Dongshaea marina: one gene and its partner. The main gene of each other region encodes a partner of the protein of the gene in region 2 in a complex. Links are inferred from orthologs where the notes say so. Each region holds a gene or a part of one and is shown on either strand. Other genes may lie near its edges.

Evidence for each region. Proteins that work in one complex are often made in the same cells at the same time.
Region 1: the proteins of DB847_RS03175 (region 2) and sspB are in contact, whole or in part, in a crystal structure (PDB 1YFN), measured with the Escherichia coli proteins. The link is inferred for Dongshaea marina from one-to-one orthologs.

Annotation. Positions count from the first base shown.
Region 1 is NZ_CP028897.1:406,488-410,776, reverse strand. The notes cover bases 1,445-4,289. They hold sspB (ClpXP protease specificity-enhancing factor), read right to left. Parts: upstream 3,183-4,289; coding sequence 2,706-3,182; downstream 1,445-2,705. Other genes in these bases: rpsI (30S ribosomal protein S9), read right to left, coding at 4,130-4,289; sspA (stringent starvation protein SspA), read right to left, coding at 3,197-3,835; DB847_RS02140 (LysE family translocator), read left to right, coding at 1,987-2,643; DB847_RS02145 (SDR family oxidoreductase), read left to right, coding at 1,445-1,849. Outside these bases: DB847_RS02150 (IS982 family transposase), read left to right, coding at 1-833; more of DB847_RS02145, read left to right, coding at 1,124-1,444. UniProt on the Escherichia coli protein: Enhances recognition of ssrA-tagged proteins by the ClpX-ClpP protease; the ssrA degradation tag (AANDENYALAA) is added trans-translationally to proteins that are stalled on the ribosome, freeing the ribosome and targeting stalled peptides for degradation.
Region 2 is NZ_CP028897.1:615,576-619,923, forward strand. The notes cover bases 1,445-4,348. They hold DB847_RS03175 (sigma-E factor negative regulatory protein), read left to right. Parts: upstream 1,445-2,572; coding sequence 2,573-3,124; downstream 3,125-4,348. Other genes in these bases: rpoE (RNA polymerase sigma factor RpoE), read left to right, coding at 1,983-2,561; DB847_RS03180 (MucB/RseB C-terminal domain-containing protein), read left to right, coding at 3,139-4,152; lepA (translation elongation factor 4), read left to right, coding at 4,264-4,348. Also shown: DB847_RS03160 (protein YgfX), read left to right, coding at 1-169. UniProt on the Escherichia coli protein: An anti-sigma factor for extracytoplasmic function (ECF) sigma factor sigma-E (RpoE). ECF sigma factors are held in an inactive form by an anti-sigma factor until released by regulated intramembrane proteolysis (RIP).

The sequences.
Region 1 (4,289 bases), 210 kb from region 2 along the record:
TTCTACCCGCTTGGCAAAAACAGCAGATCTCCTTAGGTGTGAAGCAGCGGAACAGACCCTCTCGCCTGGCTGTCAGTGAAGTGATGACCATCGTCATCGCATTCCATCGTTTGGGATTCCGAGACTTTAAATCCTATTATCTTCAGTTCGTATGTAAGTACTGGAAAAGCGAGTTCCCCGGCCTGGTGAGTTACACCCGGATGTTGAAATTGATGCAAACGACCCTTGTCCCTTTGTGCTCCTATCTCACCCACAGACAAGCAAAACCTACTGGGATTGCATTCGTCGACTCAACAAAACTTCAGGTTTGCCATAACCTTCGCATCCCTCGACATCAAGTATTTCAAGGTGCTGCCAAGCGTGGCAAAGGAACCATGGGGTGGTTTTATGGATTTAAATTGCACCTTATCATCAATGATCAAGGTGGTGTTATCTCGGTCAAATTAACCCCAGCCAATGTTGATGACAGAACTCCTCTTCCTGAAATGTGCGAGCAGCTCTGGGGTTCACTCTATGGAGATAAAGGCTATATTTCAGGACCACTTGCAGAAGAGCTGGCAGACCAAGGGGTCACATTAATTACCAGCATCAGGAAGAATATGAAACCAAAGTTGATGCGGCTATGGGATAAGCTGATGCTTCGCAAACGCTTCATCATTGAAACCGTCTTTGATCAGCTGAAGAACATCTCTCAGATAGAACACTCACGGCATCGTAGCTGCGTCAGCTTTATGGTGAATCTCCTTGCTGGCCTCATTGCATATACCTTCCAGGAAAAGAAGCCGAGCATCCGAATGTCTCGGCTTGAAAAGGAAGCGCTTATGCAGATCTGAGGTTAACCCAAGCACTGTTCTGGCTGAAGCCCCTATAAAGAAGCCAAGAGAAAACGATCTCCAGGCCAGCCCATTTGCTTCTCACACATGCTTTGCGGCCCACAGCTCAGACTCAATTCATTCCTTCGTCCAGGCGAATTCACACAATGGCAACAACCATCAATCAATCTGCGCTTTGAAACTAAAACTATTTTGGTATGATATTCGTCCAAAATGGCTGAGGGCGAGATCCAATTATTCGTGTCACAGCTCTCCATCATGGCTGTAAGTTCATTATTTAAGGCTCAATCATGGATAAGAAGTTAGTTGTTATCACGGGTGCCAGCTCAGGTTTTGGGGCTGAAATCGCTAAGCAGTTAAGTGGCCTTGGCTACCCTCTGCTGCTACTTGCCCGAAGAGTAGAAAAACTGGAGGCACTGGAGCTCCCCAATACAATCTGCAGAAAGGTGGATGTTTCAGATCATCAGCAGTTCGCGCAGGCTGTCGATGAGGCCGAAGAGATTTTTGGTTGTGAAACTGACTGTCTGGTAAATAATGCGGGAGTCATGCTGCTGGGTCATGTTGAGGATCAGGATCCTCAGGAGTGGCAGAAGATGTTTGCCACCAATGTCTTTGGTGTCTTAAATGGCATGCAGGTTGTTCTCAATAAAATGAAGCAACGCAAAAGCGGAACAATTATCAACATTTCATCCGTTGCAGGTGTAAAAACCTATGAAGAGCATGCCGCATACTCAGGTACAAAGTTTGCGGTGCATGGTATTGGTGAAACGGTTCGCTGGGAAATGGCTCCCCATAACGTGCGTGTTATCACCATCTCTCCGGGAGCAGCTGAAACTGAGCTACTGCAGCACGTTACAGATCCAAAAATCCAGCAGGATTATGTGAACTGGAAAGAGAGCATTGGTGGTGCCATCACAGCAAAAGATGTTGCCGATGCAGTTGTATTTGCGTACTCGCTTCCGCAGAGTGTCTGTATCCGAGACCTGGTGATCACACCGACTCGCCAGCAAAACTAACACTCCCTAATCAATCACAGGCATGCCTTAAATCCCATTTGAGATAAGCCTGTGATTTCGTGAGCAGGATGACTTTCACGCTTCGAGCCAGTAGAATGCCCTCCCCGATCATACTTATACTTTTTGCCTAAGCCTCAATGATAGACTTTTCAATCTTACCGATTTACCTGACGGCTATCATTGCCCTTCTCATGATCCCGGGTCCGGATCTGCTGCTCATCATTAGCTCCAGCATCAGCTATGGGCGTCGTGTTGGATTTTTCACCTGTCTTGGGATCTGCAGTGCTGGCTTTAGTATGACTTTGCTCGCTGCATTGGGGATCTCTGCACTGGTTGTCATGAGTCCGCTGGCTTTAAATGCAATAAAGGTGATCGGCGGACTCTACTTGCTCAAATTAAGCTGGGATTCTTTTAAAAGCAGGGTAGATACGAAAATAAGCACCCTTGAGCTTCCTCGTCATCAACTCACGAATAGCCTGTACCGGCGAGCATTTTTAACCAGCCTTCTCAACCCAAAAGCTCTGATCTTTTTTGTGCTATTTCTTCCACAATTTGTATCCAATCATGCAACCGGCAGTACAGGGATTCAGATATTGATCCTGGGCTTAATCCTCAATTTCAGTGGATTTAGTTTCTACTCTCTGGTGGTAGCCATGGCAGGAACACTGGGAAAACGCTTGCTAAACAGCCATAAATTCCATCTCTATCAACACAGGTTCATGGGACTCATTTTCCTGCTATTAGCGATCTGGCTGCTGAGCTCCAACCTGCAGATACACCACATCTCTGGGTAGACCTTTCTCCAGATATAAAAAAAGCTCCCTCGGGAGCTTTTTTTATATTCAGATGAACAAACTTACTTGATCACCCGCAGCGTTGGACGCCCCTTGGGACGCTCAGCCGCTTCACTGTCTGACTCATCAGCAGATTCTTCCACCGCCTCAAGCTCGGCCAGGGGTGCGGCCTGAGATGGCTGCGCTGTTTCAAGCTCTGCATCGGCATCTGCACTCCAGCTCTCATAGGCTGGCTCTGGCGGGAAGAAGGTCCCGGCACCATTTTCACGTGCCTGAATCGCCATCACAGCTGCCATAGGCACATAAACCTGATGAGCAACGCCACCGAAACGAGCGTTAAAACTAACCGCATCGTCATCCATGGTAAATCCAACCACGGCACGCGGCGCGATATTCAGCACGATCTGCCCATCATTGATAAATTGCTGAGGAACCTGCACATAAGGCAGCTCAGCATTGACCAACAGGTGGGGAGTCAGCTCATTATCCAGGATCCAGTCGTAAAACGCCCGAAGCAGATAGGGACGACTGGGAGTCATCTCGATCTCCATCCTTAGATACTCGCCTGACTATGGTTTTCACGCTCAGCTTCGGTCAGAGCAGCCTGGAAAGACTCACGCTCAAACACCCGAATCATATAGGTCTTGAGATCTTTAGCACTGCGGTCAGCTAACTCAATTCCCATCTGAGGAAGACGCCACAACAGAGGAGCCATATAGCAATCCATCAAACCAAACTCTTCACTCATGAAGTAAGGGTACTCAGCAAACAGAGGCGCGATCGACAGCAGGCTCTCTTTGAGTTGCTTACGTGCGGCATCTGCACCATCCTTACCCTCAAGAATGATGTGGGCCAGGCTGTACCAGTCATTTTCGATGCGGTGCATCATCAGGCGGCTATGACCACGGGATACAGGGTAAACCGGCATCAATGGTGGATGCGGAAACCGCTCATCCAGGTACTCCATGATGATACGGGAGTTGTAAAGAACCAGCTCACGATCAACCAGAGTCGGAACACTAGCATAAGGATTCAGCTCCGCCAGCTCTTCCGGGAGGTTGTTGACGTCTACGTGATTGATATCAACACTCACGCCCTTCTCCGCCAGCACGATACGTACCTGATGGCTATAAAGATCATCGGCACCGGAATACAGTGTCATTACTGAGCGTTTGTTGGCAGCAACAGCCATTGAACCCTCCAAAAAGTTGTCAGAACATCCCACAGACCACCGGGATTTCACGGCCCCTGCAGGGAAAAAATGTAATAGGGCTGAAACCTGGCCGCCACCGCTCGGGCAGGACAATGCCAAATTTTCAGCAAGAGGATGAGTTTACCAGATAAATGCCTGTTTGTTCAGCAAATTGAGCCCTCTGAGCAAAACAAAGCGCATCCTTTGTGCAACCTGTCCTCTATCTTATTCAAACGCCAATAAAAAAAGCCCGGACAAGCCGGGCTTTTTCGAATATAAGGCCGGAGCCAAATATTAACGCTTAGAGAACTGTGGGCGCTTACGTGCTTTATGCAGACCCACTTTCTTACGCTCAACGCGACGTGCATCACGAGTAACGAAGCCAGCCTGACGAAGAGCTGGACGCAGCGTCTCGTCATACTGAAGCAACGCACGAGTGATACCGTGGCGAATT
Region 2 (4,348 bases):
GCCTCGCCGGCTAACACCTCGCTCCCGGGTCGGCTCCGGTTTTTGTCTGCTGCATTTTGCAGGGCCGGATTCACACTGGCGAATCGTCTGGGATGATGCGCTGGCTGAGCCAGCGCAGTTTCGGCAACTGGCCCGCTATGTGCGCGAGCTCAGCCGCCAAAGCCGTTAAGGCTCAGGAGTCAGGATGGTGGGCCCGGAATTCTCAATTTTTTCAGGGTAATCCAGGTTGTAGTGAAGGCCGCGGGATTCCTTACGCTCGATGGCGCAGCGAACCATCAGATCGGCGACCTGTAGCAGGTTACGCAGCTCCAGCAGGTTATTGGAGACCCTGAAGTGTGAGTAGTACTCCTGAACCTCCTGCTTGAGCAGCTCGATGCGCCGCTTGGCCCGTTCCAGGCGTTTGTTGGTGCGCACGATTCCCACATAGTCCCACATAAAGAGGCGCAGCTCGTGCCAGTTGTGATGGATCACCACCTCCTCATCGGAGTTTTCAACCTGGCTTTCATCCCAGCGCGGTAGCTTGGGAGGCTCACTGGCTGCGGGGAGCTTGGTCAGAATATCCTTGGCCGCCGAATGGGCAAATACCACGCACTCCAGCAGCGAGTTTGAAGCCATCCGGTTGGCGCCATGCAGGCCGGTGTAGGTGACCTCTCCGATGGCATACAGGCCGGAGATATCGGTCTGACCGTGGAGATCGACCATGATCCCGCCACAGGTGTAGTGGGCCGCCGGAACCACGGGGATCGATTGCGTTGTGATATCGATCCCTATCTTGAGACAACGCTCATAGATGGTCGGGAAGTGATGCCTGATGAATTCAGGCTCTTTATGACTGATGTCCAGGTACATGCACTCGACACCCAGTCGCTTCATCTCGTAGTCGATGGCGCGGGCCACTACATCCCGGGGGCCAGCTCGGCACGCTCATCAAAATCTGGCATGAAACGGCTGCCGTCGGGACGCTTAAGGTAAGCCCCTTCACCGCGCAGGGCCTCGGTGAGCAGGAAATTTTGATCGGCCTGATGGAACAGGCTGGTGGGGTGAAACTGGTTGAACTCCATATTGGCGACCCGGCACCCGGCGCGCCATGCCATGGCGATCCCATCCCCCGAGGAGACATCCGGGTTGGATGTGTATTGGTACACCTTGGAGGCTCCCCCGGTGGCCAGGGCAACAAAGCGGGCGCGAATGGTTTCAACCTGCTCCTTATTGCGGTTCCAGGCATAGGCCCCGAGCACCCGGTTTCCGGGAAGGTTCAATTTGCGGGTGGTGATGAGATCAACGGCGTTAAAGCGTTCGAGAAGGGTGATGTTGGGGTGTTCGCGAACCCGCTGCACCAGGGTGTTCTCCACTGCCCTTCCGGTTGCATCGGCGGCGTGGAAGATTCGGCGGTGGCTGTGGCCTCCCTCCCGGGTCAGGTGATAGGAGCGTTCGCCGTTGGCTTTCTCCTCCTGGTCGAAGGGAACTCCCTGCTCAATCAGCCACTGGATGCTCTGTTTGGCGCTGGATGCGGTGAACTGGACTACATCCTCCTCACAGATCCCGGCTCCGGCGATGAGTGTATCCTCTACGTGAGACTCTACGCTGTCGGTTTCATCGCAGACGGCTGCGATGCCTCCCTGAGCATAGTAGGTTGAGCCTTCGCTGAGAGGTCCTTTACTTAGCACGCAGACACTTGCATCATTTGCCAACGAGAGGGCAAGTGATAGTCCCGCGGCTCCACTTCCTATGATGAGTACATCACAAAGGTGTTCAACTTCTTGTTTCATAAGTATCATGGCCTTGGACTTTAAACTGCACTCAATCTTACCGGAACACTCAGATGATGGGCAGTCAGTCGATTAACTTTTATATAATTTGAGCAGATTCAAAAAAATCGAGTCTATGAGCGAACTTTTACAGATAGCAATAGTCATAATTAGTGCGTTCATCATGGGCCATCGTGGCTGATCATTTGATATTGCAGGAGATGAGTGGCTCGAATGAGCGAGCAGATAACAGACCAGAAACTTGTCGAGCGGGCCCAGAATGGGGACAAGAAAGCGTTCGGACTGCTGGTCAAAAAATACCAGTTTAAGGTGTTGAACCTGATCGGGAGGTATGTAAACAACCAGGGTGACGTTGCCGATGTTGCACAGGAGACCTTTATCAAGGCTTACCGTGCTCTGGCTTCGTTTCGTGGCGAGAGTGCTTTCTATACCTGGTTGTATCGTATTGCGGTCAATACCGCCAAGAACTATATCGTGGCTCAGGGGCGGCGTCCGCCAGTCACAGATGTAGAGCTTGACGATACTGGCTACATGGAGAGCCCGGATGCGCTACGTGAGCGGGCAACCCCGGAGAACCTGCTACTCTCAGATGAGATCAAGCAGGTCGTGTTTGACACCATAGAATCGCTCCCCGAGGAGTTGCGCATGGCGATCACCCTGCGTGAACTAGAGGGGATGAGTTATGAAGAGATTGCGACTGTCATGGACAGTCCGGTCGGTACAGTTCGTTCGCGGATCTTCAGAGCCAGAGACGCGATAGATAAAAAGATCCAGCCGCTGTTACAGCGCTGAGGGAGATATTCATGTCGGACAGAGAACAATTATCAGCATTCATCGATGGTGAACTGGATGATGATCGCCTGTTGGATCTGCTAGTCGAGGAGCATGAGAGCTCTGTGACCTGGACTCGCTACCAGCTCATCGGTGATACGATGCGAGGTGAGCTTCCCGAGATGGTCTCTTTTGATCTGGCTGATCGGGTCACCGCGGCCCTGGAAGATGAGCCTACTGTGCTAGCTCCCAAACGCCAGAGTTCTGAAAGATCTGGCAGGGGCAAAGGCTGGGTTGTGCAGTTTAGTAAGCGAGTCGGTCAGTATGCAATTGCAGCGGCCGTGGCCGGGGTGGTGATTGTTGGAGTGCAGAAATATGGCGACCAGCAGACGCCCAGCTCTCCTGGCTCAGTTCTGAACACTGTTCCCCTGGGGGGAGGTGCAACACCGGTTAGTGCAAACTTCAATATGGCACCCGCACAGAATGAAGCCCAGATGACGCCGGAGCAGATCCAGCAACAAAGGCAGATGCTCAGCGCTTATTTTCAGGACCACTTCCTGCAGGGACGAGTGCTGCACCAGTAGCAAAGAGACTTATAGTGACCAAGTATTTGATTCCTCTCGTCGGCTGCCTGATTGCGTTTAGCTTTCAGGCAGCCGCACAAACGCTCAGCCCTCAGCAGTGGCTGACGCGGATGCAGCAAAGCAGCCATGATCTTAACTACCAATTTTCCTACGTTGCTCTGCATCAGGGACGCAGCGAGCCAATTCGCCTGAGCCATGTTTCATCCAAGGGCAAAGATATGTTTGCCATGGAGTATCTCAATGGTCCGGTGCGTCAATATATTCGACGGGATAACAAGGTCAGCTTTTTTGAGCCGGACCATCAACCCTATACCCTGAATCACACCAAGATGCCGGGCTTGCTGCCAGCCCTGTTTAATATGCCTCTGCCTGAGGTATTTGATAGCTACCATGCGCTACTTGCCGGCCAGAGCCGGGTGGTGGGGCGTCAGGCGCAGATCGTGCGGTTGGCTCCCGAGTCGGCAGATAAATACAGCTATGTGTTGTGGCTTGATCAGGACAATGGTTTGCTGCTGCGGGTCGATGTGCTGACCCCTCAGGGGCAGCTGGTTGGTCAGTATCTTGGGGTGACCCTGGATGTGATGCAAAAGCCCACCAAGGCGTTACTGGCGCTGTTTAACCTCAAGCTGCCAAAGACCCTGGAGGCCAGCGATGTCTATCAGGCACCCCAACGTAAGCTGGATTGGAGTATCGGCTGGTTGCCTCAGGGGTTCAAGGTTATCTCGCGGGATCGCCACCTGCTGGTGGGAGTCAATCAGCCGGTGGATTACATGATGGCCTATGATGGTTTGGTGCTGGTCTCTATCTATGTGGCCCCGGTGACAGCCACCACGGCGGAGCAGAAGCAGCTGGTGCGTCTTGGAAGTACCAACCTCTTTACCTTTGTGAATTCGGAGCGGATGAAAGTGACAGTGGTGGGGCAGATCCCGGCCCAGAGTGCGCTGCATATTGCAGAATCTGTCCGTTTGAAGCTTCCCTCCAAGACTCAAACCGAGCAACCGGCTCTTTCCGGAGCCGCCAGCTCTTAAAACCAACGCCTGGTTATTAACTGGTTATTAATCAGGCGTAGCAGATCCACGATAAATTCAGTAGAATCACCCCCTCAGACAAGACCAGGCTAGCAACAGTTCAAAACATACATGAAGCATATTCGTAATTTTTCAATCATTGCCCATATCGACCACGGTAAATCAACCCTGTCGGATCGACTGATCCAGCACTGTG